DNA from 3 places in the Halomonas sp. M4R1S46 genome. Region 1 is predicted to be linked to each of the others. Evidence: riboswitches for the same ligand, from Rfam matches in the RefSeq annotation. Region 1 holds a riboswitch; each other region holds the start of a gene.
What was found. Region 1 has a riboswitch for thiamine pyrophosphate ahead of thiC (phosphomethylpyrimidine synthase ThiC). Riboswitches for the same ligand answer to the same signal wherever they lie in the genome.
Positions count from the first base shown of each region.

Region 2: another riboswitch for thiamine pyrophosphate. It lies ahead of OCT48_RS15945 (sodium:solute symporter family transporter); the one in region 1 lies ahead of thiC (phosphomethylpyrimidine synthase ThiC).
Region 3: another riboswitch for thiamine pyrophosphate. It lies ahead of OCT48_RS18660 (hydroxyethylthiazole kinase); the one in region 1 lies ahead of thiC (phosphomethylpyrimidine synthase ThiC).

Region 1 is NZ_CP107008.1:2,774,993-2,780,632, forward strand. Features, by position in the region: gene tenA (thiaminase II) at 59-727, shown strand; TPP riboswitch at 935-1,074, shown strand; gene thiC (phosphomethylpyrimidine synthase ThiC) at 1,148-3,037, shown strand; gene OCT48_RS13030 (alpha-amylase family glycosyl hydrolase) at 3,137-4,969, shown strand; gene OCT48_RS13035 (glycosyl transferase) at 4,966-5,640, opposite strand, start outside.
Region 2 is NZ_CP107008.1:3,440,884-3,446,523, forward strand. Features, by position in the region: gene OCT48_RS15935 (hypothetical protein) at 1-1,040, opposite strand, end outside; gene ilvD (dihydroxy-acid dehydratase) at 1,045-2,733, opposite strand; gene OCT48_RS15945 (sodium:solute symporter family transporter) at 2,803-4,191, opposite strand; TPP riboswitch at 4,181-4,305, opposite strand; gene OCT48_RS15950 (HNH endonuclease) at 4,656-5,426, opposite strand; gene OCT48_RS15955 (peroxidase-related enzyme) at 5,491-5,640, opposite strand, start outside.
Region 3 is NZ_CP107008.1:4,037,635-4,043,274, forward strand. Features, by position in the region: gene OCT48_RS18650 (ATP-binding protein) at 1-927, shown strand, start outside; gene OCT48_RS18655 (hypothetical protein) at 1,053-1,334, shown strand; TPP riboswitch at 1,378-1,480, shown strand; gene OCT48_RS18660 (hydroxyethylthiazole kinase) at 1,515-1,835, shown strand; gene thiE (thiamine phosphate synthase) at 1,825-2,439, shown strand; gene OCT48_RS18670 (DMT family transporter) at 2,458-3,333, opposite strand; gene OCT48_RS18675 (serine hydrolase) at 3,672-5,096, opposite strand; gene OCT48_RS18680 (HD domain-containing phosphohydrolase) at 5,214-5,640, opposite strand, start outside.

The DNA.
Region 1 (5,640 bases):
GCCCTCCTCCCGTCTTCCGCTTCGCTCGCCCCCGGATCCCGACCGCACCGGAGGCAAGATGGGCTACCGCTTCAGCGACCTGACCGATGCCTGCCAGCAGGACTGGCGCGCCTATATCGAGCACGACTTCGTCCGCGCGCTGGGCGCCGGCCGGCTCGACGAGGACGCCTTCCGCCACTACCTGGAACAGGACTACCTGTTCCTGGTGCATTTCTCCCGGGCCTATGCCCTGGCCGCCTACAAGAGCCAGACCCTGGCCGAGCTGCGCCACGCCTTCGAGGGCCTGAAGACCATCCTCGACGTGGAGCTCGACCTGCATGTCGGCTACTGCCGCGAGTGGGGCATCACCGAGGACGACCTGGCCCGGCTGCCCGAGGCCCGGGCCACCCTCGCCTATACCCGCTACGTGCTCGACACCGGCAGCCGCGGCGACCTGCTCGACCTGCACGTGGCGCTCGCCCCCTGCCTGATCGGCTACGGCGAGATCGCGAACTGGCTGAACGCCCAGGCCTCCACGATGCGCGGTGCGGCCAACCCCTATGATGCCTGGATCGCCATGTACGAGGGCGACGCCTTCCAGGCCGCCATGCACGACGAGCGGGCCTGGCTCGACGCCCGGCTGGCCGAGGTCACGCCGGAGCGCTTCGCGCGCCTGGCGACCATCTTCCGCGATGCCACGCGGCTCGAGATCGATTTCTGGCAGATGGGCCTGGATCGCGCGGACTAACCACTGCCGAGCAAGACCGTCGCGGCTGCCACGACGTACGGGGCGCCGGCGACAGGTCTAAGAGGGGGTCCTACGCCATGGATGGCGTCGGTAGCGCCCAGGGAGGGGTTCACAGCGCCCCCTCGCAGACCTGTCGACGGATCAGCCCCGAGACCGAGGCAAGCATGTAGCCACGATGACTCCGCCCGCCGGCGATGGCGGGCACCACAACGCTTGACGGGGTGCCGTTGATGACGGCTGAGATCATGCGGCGCGAGGCGCCCGAGCATGGATCCCGTTGAACCTGAACTGGCTAATTCCCTGACCACGGGGAGGGTACCAGCGTAGGGATCAAGCGACGCCCCGGCCCCGCCGGACGACGCCCCGCCTACGTCTCCTCCCGATACAACCACAACCGTGATGGACCCCAAGGAGACTCCCATGGCCAAGACCGATCACTTCCTCGCCGAGAGCGCCCGCGTCGACGAGGCCGCCATCCAGGCCCTGCCCGGCTCGCGCAAGCGCTACGTCGAGGGCTCGCGCCCCGACATCCGCGTGCCTTTCCGCGAGATCGCCCTGTCGCCGACCCGCACCTCCGGCGCCGACGAGGCCAACCCGCCGCTGCTGGTCTATGACACCTCCGGCCCCTACACGGACCCCGAGGCCGAGATCGACCTGCGCCGCGGCCTGCCCGAGCTGCGCCGCGGCTGGATCGAGGAGCGCGGCGACACCGAGCTGCTCGACGGCCCCACCTCCGAGTACGGCCGCCGCCGCGCCAACGACCCCATGCTCGCCCCGCTGCGCTTCGACCTGACCCGCACCCCGCGCCGCGCCAGGGAAGGGCACAACGTCACCCAGCTGCACTATGCCCGCCAGGGCATCGTCACCCCGGAGATGGAATTCATCGCCATTCGGGAAAACCAGCGCCGCCAGGCGCTCGGCACCGAGGAGGTCGAGCGCATCCTCGGCCACCAGCATGCGGGCCAGGGCTTCGGCGCCCGACTCCCCGAGGAGATCACCCCGGAGTTCGTGCGCGACGAGGTGGCCGCCGGCCGCGCCATCATCCCCAGCAACATCAACCACCCGGAATCCGAGCCGATGATCATCGGCCGCAACTTCCTGGTGAAGATCAACGGCAACCTCGGCAACTCGGCGGTGACCTCCTCCATCGAGGACGAGGTCGACAAGATGACCTGGGGCATCCGCTGGGGCTCGGACACCATCATGGACCTCTCCACCGGGGCCAACATCCACGAGACCCGGGAATGGATCATCCGCAACGCCCCGGTGCCGATCGGCACTGTGCCCATCTACCAGGCGCTGGAGAAGGTGGGCGGCGTGGCCGAGGACCTGACCTGGGAGGTGTTCCGCGACACCCTGATCGAGCAGGCCGAGCAGGGCGTGGACTACTTCACCATCCATGCCGGCGTGCTGCTGCGCTATGTGCCGCTGACCGCCAAGCGGGTCACCGGCATCGTCTCCCGGGGCGGCTCGATCATGGCCAAGTGGTGCCTCTACCACCACCAGGAGAGCTTCCTCTACACCCACTTCGAGGAAATCTGCGAGATCTGCAAGCGCTATGATGTCGCCTTCTCGCTGGGCGACGGCCTGCGCCCGGGCTCGGTGGCGGACGCCAACGACGAGGCCCAGTTCGCCGAGCTGGAAACCCTGGGCGAGCTGACCCGTATCGCCTGGCAGCACGACGTCCAGGTGATGATCGAGGGGCCCGGTCACGTGCCCATGCACCTGATCAAGGAGAACATGGACAAGCAGCTCGCCGAGTGCGACGAGGCGCCCTTCTACACCCTCGGGCCGCTGACCACCGACATCGCGCCCGGCTATGACCACATCACCTCCGGCATCGGCGCGGCGATGATCGGCTGGTACGGCTGCGCCATGCTCTGCTACGTGACGCCCAAGGAGCACCTGGGCCTGCCCAACAAGGACGACGTCAAGACCGGCATCATCACCTACAAGATCGCCGCCCACGCCGCCGACCTGGCCAAGGGGCATCCTGCAGCGCAAAGGCGTGACAACGCGCTGTCCAAGGCGCGCTTCGAGTTCCGCTGGGAGGACCAGTTCAACCTGGGCCTCGACCCGGACACCGCCCGGGAGTACCACGACGAGACCCTGCCCAAGGACTCCGCCAAGGTGGCGCACTTCTGCTCCATGTGCGGGCCGAAGTTCTGCTCGATGAAGATCAGCCAGGAGGTCCGCGACTATGCTCGGGACAGGGGCCTCGAGGGTGACCAGGCGGCCGTGATGCAGGGAATGGAGGAGCAGGCCGAGAAGTTCCGCCAGACCGGCGCCGAGCTGTACAAGGAGGTGTGAGGCGCGGCGGCGGGGCCCTCCCGCCGCCGGTACCGCCGTGCGGCCACTGGCACGTCCCCTGCATGGTCAGGGAAAGTGGATCACACGGCGGTAGCCCCCATGCCCCATGCCTCCTCGCGCTCGACCCCGCTCGACCCCGCCCGCTTCCGCGAGCGGGCCCACCGTCACCTGAGCCATCTCTACGGCCCACGCGCCGATGAGGTGCTGCGCCGCCTGCTCACCCTCCTGGCGCACCAGGCCCCATCGCTGCACCCCGTGGGGGAATCCGCCGAAGCCAAGACGCCCGAGGCCCGCCCGCTGTGGAGCGAGCGCGACCAGTGGCTGATCACCTACGGCGACAGCCTGGTCGACGGCGAGGGCGCGCCCCTCGACGTGCTCGACGACTTCCTCGCGAGCCGCCTCGCCGATACCTTCAGCGGGGTCCACCTGCTGCCGTTCTTTCCCTGGAGCAGCGACGACGGCTTCTCGGTCATCCACTACCGGGAGGTCGACCCGGCCCTCGGCGACTGGCACCAGGTACGCCGCCTGGCCGAGCGCTTCGACCTGATGGTCGACCTGGTGCTCAACCATGTCTCGCGGGAATCGCTGTGGTTCGTCGACTACCTCGCCGGCAGCCAGCCGGGCCGCGACTACTTCATCGAGATGGCGCCGGACACCGACCTCTCCGCGGTGGTGCGCCCGCGCAACTCGCCGCTGCTGGTCAAGGTGCCTACCCGGCGCGGCCCCCGACACCTGTGGGCGACCTTCTCCGAGGACCAGATCGACCTGAACTTCGCCAACCCGGACGTGTTGCTGGAGTTCGTGGGCATCCTGCTCTTCTACCTGTCCCAGGGGGCCCGGGTGATCCGCCTGGACGCCATCGCCTACCTGTGGAAGGAGGTCGGCACCTCCTGCATCCATCTCCCCCAGACCCACGAGGTGGTGCGTCTGCTGCGGGCCATCGTCGACCATGTGGCCCCGGGGACGCTGATCCTCACCGAGACCAACGTCCCCCACCCGGAGAACCTCGACTACTTCGGTCTGGAACGTCTTTCGGGCGGGGGGCTCGAGTGGCTCGACGAGGCCAGCCCAGAGCCGGCGACGCCCGACGAGGCGCATCTGGTCTACCAGTTCCCCCTGCCGCCGCTGCTGCTGCACACCCTGACCAGCGGCGAGGCGGGCACCCTGGCCGCCTGGCTGAAGGGCCTGCCGGCGCTGCCGCCGGGCTGCGGCTTCCTCAACTTCACCGCCAGCCACGACGGCATCGGCGTGCGCCCCCTGGAGGGCTGGCTGCCGCCCCACGAGATCGAGGCGCTGCTCGAGCTGATGCACCGCTTCGGGGGCTTCGTCAGCATGCGCACCCGGGACGACGGCCAGGACAGTCCCTACGAGATCAACATCACCTGGTTCGATGCCATGAAGGGCACGCGCCGCGGCCCGGATCCCTGGCAGGTGCCGCGCTTCCTGTGCAGCCAGCAGCTGATGCTGGGCCTGCGGGGCATCCCCGCGCTCTACCTGCACGTGCTGACCGGGACCCTGAACGACCTGGAGGGCGTGGAGCGCAGCGGGCGGCTGCGCTCCATCAATCGCCGCCGCTGGCAGCGCGAGGAGCTCGCCCTGCTGCTCGACAGCCCCAGCACCCCGACTCGCGATGTCTTCGCGGCCCTGACGCGCCTGCTGCAGGCCCGCCGCCGCGAACCCTGTTTCCATCCCGACGCCCCCCAGCGCGTGTGGGAGACGCCGCCGTCGCTGCTGGTCTTCGAGCGGGGGCCCCTGGACGACGGCCGGCGCCTGCTGGCGATGCACAACATCACCGACACGCCCCAGCCATTGCCCCTGGACGCCCTGGCCGGCGAGGCCTGGCACGATCTGCTGGAGGAGGCGCCCTGGGTGCCGGTGGACAGCCTGCCGCCCTACGGCGCCTTGTGGCTGGTCAACCGGCCGCTCGACTAGCGGCCGGTATTGTCTTGCTCGACGACGTCGGCCATGCGCGCCGGCAGGTCGGGAATGGCGGCGCGGACACGGTTCCAGCTGGGGATGAAGGGCCGCTCGCCGGGGTTGTCGAGGAAGACGCTGCCGGCCTCCAGCAGGTTGGTGGCGAACAGCTCCACCGCCTGCTCCTCGCCGTGGCGATCCAGGCTCAGGCCGTTCATCACCGCATCGTGGTCGTAGGCCTCGATCAGGTCCAGCGCCAGCCGGTAGTAGGTGGCCTTGAGGGTGCGGAAGCCCTCGGCGCTGAAGGTCACGCCCTGGGTGGCCAGCTTGCGGTAGAGCGCCTTGGCGATGTCGAGGCTCATGCGGTTGAGCCCGGCGGAGGCGTCCTGCTCGGAGACCGGCTGGTGCTTGTGGTCGTAGGCATCGGCGAGATCCACCTGGCAGAGGCGCTTGGTGGAATAGTTGCGGTGCACCTCGGAGAGCACCCCGATCTCCAGCCCCCAGTCGGCGGGAATGCGGATGCCGTCCAGCACCTCGCTGCGCATGGCGAACTCCCCGGACAGCGGATAGCGGTAGCTGTCCAGGTACTCCAGGTAGGGCAGCGGGCCGTGGATCTGCTTGAGGGCCCGCAGCAGGGGGGTGACCATCAGCCGCGACACCCGGCCGTTGAGCCGGCCGTCGGCGATGCG
Region 2 (5,640 bases), 670 kb from region 1:
CCCAGGGTCACCCGCCACACCACCCCGTCCAGGCGTCCGCCGAGGATGTCGAAGGCCCCCAGCCGGGTCCGCGCCGGAAACCACACCGTATAGACGAGTTGCGGCAGGACATGCCCCCGGAAGCGGGTATGGGCGAGGCGCACGTCGGCCACCGGCCGATTGGTGTCCACCGCCGGCAGCGGTCCCGCCGGGCCCCGCCGCCAGACGGGCGCGCCGAGGCGGTCGTCATGGCCCCGGGTCTCGATGGCGAACACCGGCGCGTGGTGCGCCGCCAGGCGCCGCAGGGCGTCATCGTCGAGGTCGACCAGCCCCAGGGGGCCGCGCGGTGCCTCGCGCACCAGCCGGGCGGCGGACTCGCCGTCCAGCGACGGCCCCTCCGGCAGCTCGGGCGCGTAGCGTCGCGCCTCGCCCCGGGGCGGGAAGGGCCCGTCGAAGCCGGCCAGGTAGTCGTTCCGCCAGCGCCCATAGCCCAGGGACAGCCCGACCCGCGTGAGGGGATAGAGCCCCAGCACCCGCCAGGTATCCACATAGTGATCGGGCGCGACCGCGGCCTCGCGCAGCGCCGCCCGCGCCGGGCCATCCTCCGGCCCCAGCAGCTCCTCGGCCAGCAGCCGGTCGGCGCAGGCGTTGGCCGCCGCGGCCGGCGCCTCGCCACCGGTGCGCCGGGTCAGGCGCTGGCGTGCCGGGGCCGGCAGGTTGGCGGCCTCGATCCGCCGCGCCTCGGCATCGCCCCGCCGCATCCGCCCGAGCCAGTCGATATAGCGCGGGGCGTCGGGCTGATGGCGCAGCTCCGGGGCGAAGCTCGCCAGCAGGCGATCGGTGCGCAGGTAGGGGAAGCCGGCGACCCGGGCCCGGCCGGCATCACCGACGCCCGCCCCGCCCACCGCGGCATCGAAGGCGGTGAGCAGGGCCAGGCAGTGCCCCCGGTCGGGCGGGGCTGCCGCCCGCCAGGCCGGTGCGCTGGCGCAGCCTGCCAGCAGCACCAGCGCCAGCAGCAGCGCCGGCCGGGTCGCGCGCCCGGCGGCACGGACCCGGTGCATGGCGCTATACCGGCCGGTCGGTCACCGCCCCCGTCGAGGCGGAACTGACCGTGCGGGCATACTTGGCCAGCACCCCGCGGGTATAGCGCGGTGCCGGCGGCTGCCAGGCGGCCCGGCGACGCGCGAGCTCGGCATCGTCGAGGGCCACCTCGAGGGTGTCGGCCTCGGCATCGATGGTGATGGTGTCGCCGTCCTCGACCAGCGCCAGGGGCCCGCCGTCGAAGGCCTCGGGGGTGACATGGCCGACCACGAAGCCATGGCTGCCGCCGGAGAAGCGGCCGTCGGTGATCAGGGCCACCTCGCTGCCGAGCCCGCGTCCCATGATCGCCGAGGTGGGAGTGAGCATCTCGCGCATGCCGGGCCCGCCGCGGGGACCCTCGTAGCGGATCACCACCACCTCGCCGGCCACCACGCTGCCGTCGTTGATGCGCGCCTGGGCCTCCTCCTCGGAGCCGAACACCCGGGCCGTGCCGGAGAAGCGGATGCCCTCCTTGCCGGTGATCTTGGCCACCGCGCCCTGCGGGGCCAGGTTGCCGTGCAGGATGCGCAGGTGGCTCTCGGCCTTCAGCGGCGCCTCGAGGGGGGCGATGATCGTCTGGCCCTCGGGGTAGGGCGCGACGTCCGCCAGGTTCTCCGCCAGGGTCCGCCCGGTCACGGTCAGGCAGTCGCCATGCAGCAGCCCCGCCTCGAGCAGGGTCTTCATCAGCGGCTGGATGCCGCCGATCTCGACCAGCTCGCTCATCATGTACTGGCCGCTGGGCCGCAGGTCGGCGAGCACCGGCACCCGCCGCCCGATCTCGGTGAAGTCGCCGAGGGTGAGCGGCACGCCCACCGCATCGGCCATGGCGATCAGGTGCAGCACCGCGTTGGTGGAGCCGCCGAGCGCGATGACCATGGTGATGGCGTTCTCGAAGGCCTCGCGGGTCATGATGTCCGAGGGCTTGATGTCGTGCTCGAGCAGCGTCAGCACCGCCTCCCCCGCCGCCCGGCTGTCTCCGTGCTTGGCCCGGGACACGGCATTCTGCGCCGAGCTGCCGGGCAGGCTCATGCCCAGGGCCTCGATGGCCGAGGCCATGGTGTTGGCGGTGTACATGCCGCCGCAGGCGCCGGGGCCGGGGATCGCCGTCTCCTCGATCTGCTTGACCTCGATGAGGTCGAGATCGCCGCGACTGTGGGCGCCCATGGCCTCGAACACCGAAACGATGTCGGTGTGTCCCTCGCCGGGCAGGATGGTGCCGCCGTAGACGAAGACGCTGGGCCGGTCGAGCCGCGCCAGGCCGATCAGGCAGCCGGGCATGTTCTTGTCGCAGCCGCCGATGGCCACCAGGCCATCGAAGCCCTCGCAGCCGGCCACCGTCTCGATGGAATCGGCGATCACCTCCCGGGACACCAGCGAGTACTTCATGCCCTCGGTGCCGTTGGCGATGCCGTCGGAGATGGTGATGGTATTGAAGATCACGCCCTTGCCGCCGGCCGCATCGGCGCCGGCGCTGGCCTGCTCGGCCAGCTCATGGATATGGCTGTTGCAGGGGGTGACGCGGCTCCAGGTGGAGGCGATGCCCACCTGGGGCTTGGCGAAGTCGGCATCGGTGAAGCCCACCGCACGCAGCATGGCGCGGCTGGCCGACTTGCCGACGCCATCCACCACCGGGGCGGAATGGCGGCGGCGCGGATCCTGTGGCGTATCGCTCATGACGCGACGTCCTCTGTTCGGTCGGGTGACCTTCAGAGGGTGGCCGTCATCCCCCCGCCTGGCAAATGCTCAGGTGGCATGCGACGCCCGGGCCGGTCGCCACCAGGCCACCAGCAGGCCGACCAGGGTGGAGGCGAGCAGCGCCCCGAGGAAGGGCGGCAGCGTCGGCACGCCGGCCGGGAAGCTCGCCGCCAGCAGGCCCGCCACGAGGCTGCCGCTGGCCAGCCAGCCCGGCAGCACGGCCCCGGCGAGGCCGGCCACGCCGCCGGCCAGGGCCGCGGCGGCGCTCATCCGTGACCACAGGCCCAGCAGCACCGGCACCACGATGGCGGCGCACAGCAGGTCGGCGATCAGGAACAGCCGCAACACCGAGAGCCCCTGCAGGGCGATGGCCACCACCGGCACCATCAGCGCCACCGTGACCCAGCGCGCCACCGGCAGGGACAGGCCCCGCCGCCCGGCCCCGGCCACCACCAGGGAGGCGATGCCGTTCTGCAGGGTATCCACGCTGGAGGCGACCAGGGTCACCGCCAGCACCAGCGCCGGCAGCGCCAGCCAGTCCGGCGCCCCGGCCAGCAGCGCGAAGAAGGGGATCGGCGGCTCGCCCAGGGCGAGCCCGCTCATGGCGGCGAGGATGCCGAGGCCGCCGACCACCGCCACCACCAGCACGGTGACGGCGCCGCCCAGCCAGGCGCCACGACCCAGCGCCCGGGCGTCCCGGGCCGCCCAGACCCGCTGCCAGTAGCCCTGGTGGAAGAGGTTCGCCGCGGTGACGGCGATCACCAGGGTCAGGGCCACGGACAGGGCGTCGACGGTGGGGATCGACGGCATCGCGGCCTCCGCCGGCAGCGCCGGCAGGCGGACCAGGGCCACCCCGCCGACCACGGCCAGCAGCGCCAGCAGCAGCCAGGCCTGCCAGCGATCGGTGGCGAGGCTCGCGCGCAGGCCGCCCAGCGCCGTGTAGAGCAGCGTGGCCAGGGCCACCCCGATCACCACCAGCGCGGGCGGCACCGTGGACAACAGCCCGGTGATGGCGCCGATGGCGGTGAGCTCGGCGGCCAGGAAGCAGGCCATGTAGAGGATGGATACCAGCGACACCCAGCGCCGCACCCCGGCCCCGAAGCAGGCCTCGGCGTATTCGCCGATGCTGCGGCCCTCCGGCAGGCGCCGGCGGATGGCCGGCCCGAACAGGCCCAGCACGATGAACGGCAATGCCGAGCCGATGGCGTAGCCGGCCAGGGCCACGGGACCCACGAAGGCGCCGATCTCCGGCGGGGCGAAGAGGATCCAGGCCCCCATGCCGGAGGCCAGGAAGGAGAGCCCAAGGCTGGAGGCCGTCTGGGAGTTGCGGGCGGTGACGTAATCGTCGAGGGGCCCGTCGGCGCGCCGCGCCCGCAGGCCCAGCACGGTGAAACACAGCAGCGCCGCGCCAAGCACGGCTGACGTCAGGTAAGGCATGTCGCGCTTCCTCCGCCGGCATGAACCGGATCAGGTCCAGGGTCAGCGCCGAGCGCTCTCTCAGCCCCCGCCGGATGCAATATCCGGTCGAGCGGGACTCCCCTGGCGACAGTGAATGAATCGTGTTGGATGAACCTCAAGTGACGGCCGACTCGCCGATATCGCGTTCACACGCCAGCATGACATAACAGTGTCCGATGTCGAACGACCAGCCGCCGGAAAGCCGCCGTGCCCTTCTCCGAAGCCAGGGAACACGCCCCGGGCACCCGCACCGGAGATTCGCCGAGCCCCACGCCGCCTTCGACAACCGGGTCAGCGAACGCCTGCTGCGCCTGCGGGTAGCCCTGTTCGAGGGCCCGATGCGGGAGGGGCGATTGCTGCTGCAGGAGCAACGGCTCGCGCACGAGCCGATTTTTAACGCCGTATAGCCGAGCACAGGCACTTTTCGGACATTGCCTAAGACATTACCGGCGAAAACATTCCCGGTAGTGCCAGGCCAGATAGCCGCGATCGGGAAAGGCCTCGGCCTTCAGACGCAATGGCCGGCCATCGAGGTCCTGTAGCTGGTGTTTCAGGTGGCCCACGACACCCTCTGCGCTCAGCTCCGACGAGATGCGGATGCGATCCCGCTCATCGATAGCCAGCAGCCCCTTGTCGAAGGCACGATCGTGCAGGGCATTGAGACAGAGCCCGTTGGCCGGGTCGAGTCGCGACTCGGGCTGCGACTGCCAGGGCACGATATGGCTGGCGATCAGCAGGTCTTCGTGGCGCAGGCCCGTGATCACGCAGCGCGTGTCATAGCGGATCATCACCGCCTTGCGGAAGAGAGGCTGGCCGATGCGTCGCTTCTGCAGGCCAGTCGTCTCTTGGCCAGTGAAGTCGGCGTCGTTCTCGACCCTTGCGCCCTCTGCCGGCTCGTTGACCTCAAGTGCCGCCCAGGCTGCCTCGCACTCCTTCGCCACTGGCTCTGGGTCGGCGATAAATCGCTGCCAGAGCAAGCGGTCCTGTCGAGAGGCACCAGTAAGGCCTTTCTTCCCCAAGGCCTGGACCTCCGGATCGAGACTCGCGTAGTTGGTGAGTTTCATCGCCACGGAGTTGGCCGAACGTCCCATACGCTCGGCCAGCTCGATGACCTCCGGCCGACGCTTGTGCAATTGTCCAAACGTCAGCCGACAATAGAGGGACAGCACCTGCAGCCGATCCTGGTCCGTCCAGGCCTGTCGCTCTGCCACCATGGTTTCCTCTCTCCGGTTTTCCCCGCACCACGCTACCTTGGCGGGGCGGCACACGCCAGCGCCCTTACTGTTCCCTCGGCACCCGGCCCATCAGGTAGAACGCCTCGTTGGGCGGGGTCGCGGTAAGCGTCACCAGGCGATTGGAGAGGGCGAAGAAGGCGGCGATGGCGCCGATGTCCCAGATATCCTCCCGGGTAAAGCCGGCTTCGGTGAG
Region 3 (5,640 bases), 1.3 Mb from region 1:
CGGGAGGACGTGCGGGGCGAGCTGGTGCGGCTCATCGCGCTGCGCACCCTGATGTCGGACCTCGTCGGGCTCCCGGTGCTGGCGCTGCTGCTGTGGTGGGCCATCGGCTGGGGGCTCCGCCCGCTGTCCCGCATGGCCGACCAGATCCGGAGCCGCGATCCCCAGCACCTGCCCCCCCTGCCCACCTCGCCGCTGCCCCGGGAGCTCGCCACCATCGCCGGCGCCCTGAATCGGCTGCTCGAGCGGATCCGTGACATGCGCACCCGGGAGAAGCGCTTCATCGCCGATGCCGCCCACGAGCTGCGCACCCCGCTGGCGGTGCTGGACCTGCACGCCCAGAACGCCCTGGCCACCCAGGACCCGGACGACCGCCGCGAGGCGCTCACCCAGTTGCGCGACGGGGTCGCCCGGGCCACCCGCCTGGTCACCCAGCTGCTGACCCTGGCCCGCCTGGACCCCGAACAGGAGGCCGATGCCACGGGCCAGCCGGTCGACCTGCTCCACGAGACCCGCGAGGCCCTGGCCGAACTGATGCCCCTGGCCGCCGATCGCGGCCAGGACATCCGGCTCGACGCCGACGAGGGCGCCGACTGGGGGCTGATCGCCGAGCCCGGCGCCATCGGCACCCTGGTACAGAACCTGGTCGGCAACGCCCTGCAGCACTCGCCGCAGGGCGCCCGAGTGCGAGTCTCGCTGACGGCCAGGGCGCACCATCTCGGCCTGAGCGTCGATGACCAGGGCAGCGGCATTCCCCCGGCCCGGCGTGCCCAGGCCCTCGAGCGCTTCCACCGCGCCGGGCCCGGAGCCGGGGCCGGCCTCGGCCTGTCCATCGTCGACCGCCTCGTGCAGCGCCATGGCGGCCACCTGGAGCTGGACGCGGCGCCCGGCGGCGGGCTGCGCGTCGTCGCCCGACTGCCCCGGCGCTGACCGCCTCGCGTCACCGTTGTTATCGAAATGTCATCGTTGTTTAAGCGCCCCTTAAGCTGACGCCCCTAACGTGGTTACATCGTGAGCCTTGATGACGACAACAACGACACGGGAGGAGCATGCCGATGACACAGGCGATGCCGATGGCGTCGACCGCCGCCCGGCAGCGAGCCGGCTGGCTGGTGATGGGCGGGGTGCTGGTGCTCGCCGCGGGCGGCCTGATCGCCTGCTGGGGCAAGGTCGGCCTGCCGCTGGGCCTGATCGGCCTGGCCGCCGCGGCGACCGCGCTGCTGCGCCCGGAGCGCGATGATCCCGGCGAGCCCGAGACCGCCAGCCGCACGCGGAGTCTCCAGCACCTCAGCCAGGCCAGCCTGCTGACCCTGGTGGCCCTGCAGCTGGCGGCCTGAACCGCCGCGCCTTTACAGCCTGCGGCCGAACGGGGATAGTGACGACTGACGACAGGGGCGCCGGCGCGGCAAGCCGCACCGGCTGAGAGGCACCCTCATCACCTGACCCGGATAATGCCGGCGGAGGGAGTCGTGCCGGCTCACCTCCGGGCCCGCGCCTCCCCTCCCCCGGGAGGCCCTATGCATTCCATCGATCCCGCCGAGCACCTGGCTCGGGTGCGCGCGTCCACGCCGCTGGTCCACAACATCACCAACCATGTGGCGATGAACACCATGGCCAATGTGCTGCTGGCCCTGGGGGCCTCGCCCGCCATGGCGCATGCCCGCGAGGAGGTGACCGAGTTCGCCGCCCTGGCGAGTGCCCTGGCCGGCTATGCCGCCGCCGGCGAGTCCGCCGCCGGCCCGGGCAGCTTCGCCGTGGCCTTCCTCGATGCCCTCCATGCCCTGGACGGCCCCACTCTCACCGCGCGCACGCGCCTGGAGATCACCGATGCGAGTTGACCTGTCCCTCTACCTGGTCACCGACCCGGGCCTGTGCGAGGCCCGCGGGCTGGTCGAGACCGTCATGGCCGCGGTGCGCGGGGGGGTGACCCTCGTGCAGCTGCGCGACAAGCATGCCAGCGACGCCGAGTTCGTGCCCCTGGCGCGCCGGCTCAAGACGGCACTGGCCGGCAGCGGCGTGCCCTTGATCATCAACGATCGCCTGGAGGTGGCGCTGGCCAGCGGTGCCGATGGCCTGCATATCGGCCAGGACGACGGCGAGGTGGCCGATGCCCGCGCGGCCCTGGGCCCCGAGGCCATCCTCGGCCTCTCGGTGCAGACCCATGGGCAGTTGGCCCGGATCGACGCGGGGCGGCTCGACTACCTGGGCCTGGGGCCGGTCTTCGCCACCCCGTCAAAGCACGACCACGCCCAGCCCTTGGGCTTCGCGGGCCTGGCCGAGCTGGTGGCGGCGAGCCCCCTGCCGACGGTGGCCATCGGCGGGCTCAAGGCCGAGCACGCCCGGGACGTGTACCGGGCAGGGGCCGACGGCCTGGCGGTGATCTCCGCCATCTGCGGCACCCCGGATCCCGAGGCCGCCGCCCGCGCCTTCCCGAGACGCTGAGCCCGGCTGCCCGCGCGCCTAGGCGCTGGGGCGGCGGTTCAGGGCGGTGCGTCGCTCGTGATAGGCGATGGCCAGGCCGCTGACGATGATCAGCGAGCCGCCCAGTAACACCCACAGGTCCGGCACCTCGTCCCAGATTCCCCAGCCCAGCAGCACCGCCCACAGCAGGGCCGTGTAGTCGAAGGGCGCGGCCAGCGCTGCCGGGGCATGGCGGAAGGCGAGGGTCAGTCCGGCCATGGCCCCCACCCCGAGGCAACCGGCCGTGAGGAAGGCCGGCCAGTGCAGGGCGGCAGGCGTCTGCCAGACCCAGGGCAGGGTCGTGGCCGAGACCAGCAACGGCACCAGGGTAGTGTAGAAGACCATCGCCCAGAGGTGCTCGCGCTCGCCGTAGCGACGCGCGGTGATCATGGTCAGGGCGTAGAACACCGCCGCCGCCACCACCACCAGGGCCCCGGGCTGGAAGCTGTCGCCGCCCGGCCGGACCACCACCAGCACCCCGACGAAGCCCAGCAGGGTGGCCAGGACCGTGAAGCGGTCGACCCGCTCGCCGAGCAGCGGCACCGACAGCAGGGTCACGAACAGCGGCGCGGCGAAGGCGATGGCGGTGGTCTCGGCCAGCGGCAGCAGGGTCAGCCCCCACATGAAGCAGATCATGGTGCCGGTGAAGATCAGGCCACGCAGCAGGTGCACCCCCGGCCGCCGGGTGCGCAGGGTCCGCAGCCCGCCGTTGAACCGGGCGATCAGCAGAATCAGCGGCAACGAGACCAGGGTGCGGAAGAAGATGATCTGCAGCGGCGAATGGGTCTCGCCCAGCCACTTGGTGATGGCGTCGCCCAACGCCAGGCACAGCACCCCACCACACATGTACAGGATGCCCTTCAGCGACGATGACATGCGAACCGCCTCCTTGCGTCGGCTCCCCCGGGACCCGGGGAGGGAGAAAAAACCACCCCGCCGGCGAAACCGGCGGGGCGAGGATTCCCTACCAACCTAAGGGGAGCCGTGGACGGCGGCAAGTCTTCCGGGCAGGTTCACAAGGCTATGGCATTTGGGTATGACGAGGGGCGCCGGGGACAGGTCGGAGAGGAGGTCCTACGCCATGGATGGCGTCGGTAGCGCCCAGGGATGGGTTTACAGCGCCTCCTCGAAGACCTGTCGCCGGATCAGCCCCGAGCGACACGGCTAACTGCGATCATCCTAAGAAGGCTCCGGATGGACAAGCCATCGAGAGATCAGAGGCTGGCCTGGACCACCATGCACTCCATGCCCTGAGCCTGCAGGCGCCGGCAGGCACTGCGGGCCTGCCCCTCCTGCATGTCCACCAGGCGCGCGCGATAGACGCCCGCGCCGTCGACACGGGGCACCGAGACCCGGGCATCTGCCAGCTCGGTGGCCAGGCGATCGGCCGCCCGGGCGGCCAGGCGCCGGGCGTGGTCGGCATCGCTGAAGGCACCGATCTGCACGCCCCAGCCGCCATTGGCCGCATCGCCCTCGGCGAGCACCTGGCGGATGGGATCGTCGGGAGACGTCACCGGGGCCGAGTCCACGCTGCCGACCGCCGTCGTCGGCGGCGTCTCGACAGGCTCGGCCATGACGGGCCGGGCCGGCACCAGGGTCTCGTCGATGGAGGGGGCGACGGCCGTCGGGGTGCCGGCCGTAGCGGCCTCCGCCGGCTCGGCAGGTGCCGGCCGGGCCCTGACCGGGCTCGCGGGGGTGGTGGTGGTATCGAGGCTCGCCAGCATCTGCCCCGCGGGGCGCGTCGGCGCCGCGGCGCCGGGCATCAGGCGCCCGCCGGCGATCTGGGTGCGGGCCAGCCAGCCGCGGCCATCGGCCAGGGAGGCCCGCACGAAGCCGCGATCCAGCAGTTCGGCCATGTGCTCGTCCCGGGAGGCGGCGGTGAAGCCGCCCATCACCACCGACAGCATGCGCCGCCCGTCACGCACCGCCGAGGTCGCCACGTTGAAGCCCGAGGCCCGGATGAAGCCGGTCTTGAGGCCGTCGGTGCCGGGGTAGTTGGCGAGCAGGCGATTGTGGCCACGATAGGTCTTGCCCCGCCAGGTGAAGCGCTGCAGCGAGAAGTAGGGATAGTACTGGGGGAAGTCGAGCATCAGCCGCCGCGACAGCACGGCCATGTCCCGGGCGGTGGTGATCTGGCGGTCATCCGGCAGCCCGGAGGCGTTGCGGAAGGTGGTGTCGTGCATGCCCAGCTCCCGGGCCCGGTCGGTCATCATCCGGGCGAAGTGCGCCTCGCTGCCGCCCAGCGCCTCGGCGACCACCACGGCCACGTCGTTGGCCGACTTTACGACCAGCGACTCGATGGCCGTCTCCACCGGGATCCGCTCGCCGGGCTTGAGGTACAGCTTGGTGGCCGGCATGGCCGCCGCCGCCGCCGATACGGGCAGGCGGTCATCGAGGCTCATGCTGCGTCCCTCGAGGGCCTCGAAGAGCAGGTAGAGGGTCATCATCTTGGTCAGCGAGGCCGGGTAGCGAGGCGCATCGGCATTCTCGGCGTAGAGGATCTCGTGGGTGTCGGCATCGATGACGATGCCGGCATAGCGCGGATTCCCCGCCTGGGCGGCGCCGGCCACGACCAGCAGGCCGGCCAGCAACGTGACGACGGCGGCCTGGCGCCACCGCAGGAAGCTCGTGGACCCCATTGACGTTCCCCTGATGTTTGGCTTGCTACATGAGTGCATTATGACCCACCCAGCCAGCCTGTACAGGGCGAAAGGCGCCAATTGCCTGCCCGATTCACGGCTTCGCCCCTTTTTCCTTCATGAGACCGGGCGCGCCAGTCCCGCCTGGGCCTTGAGGTCGTCGATGTTCACGCGGTCGACCTGCTCGGCTGCCAGGAAGCACGCCGCATAGTCGCGCCAGACCCCGCTGTCGAGCAGCAGCTGGAAGACCTCGGGATCCAGGTGGCCATCCCGGACCATGCCCGCCAGGATCGCCAGGGACTGCGACAGCGTCATGCCGGGCTTGTAGGGACGGTCGGCGGCGGTCAGCGCCTCGAAGACGTCGGCCACCGCCATGATGCGCTCCTCCAGGCTCGCCCCGGCCAGCACCAGGCGGCGCGGATAGCCCTGGCCATCCATGCGCTCGTGGTGGTTGCCGGCGATGGCCGGCACCTGGCGCAGGTGGGCGGGCCAGGGCAGCGAATCCAGCATGATGATGGTCTGGACGATATGCTCCTGGATGCGG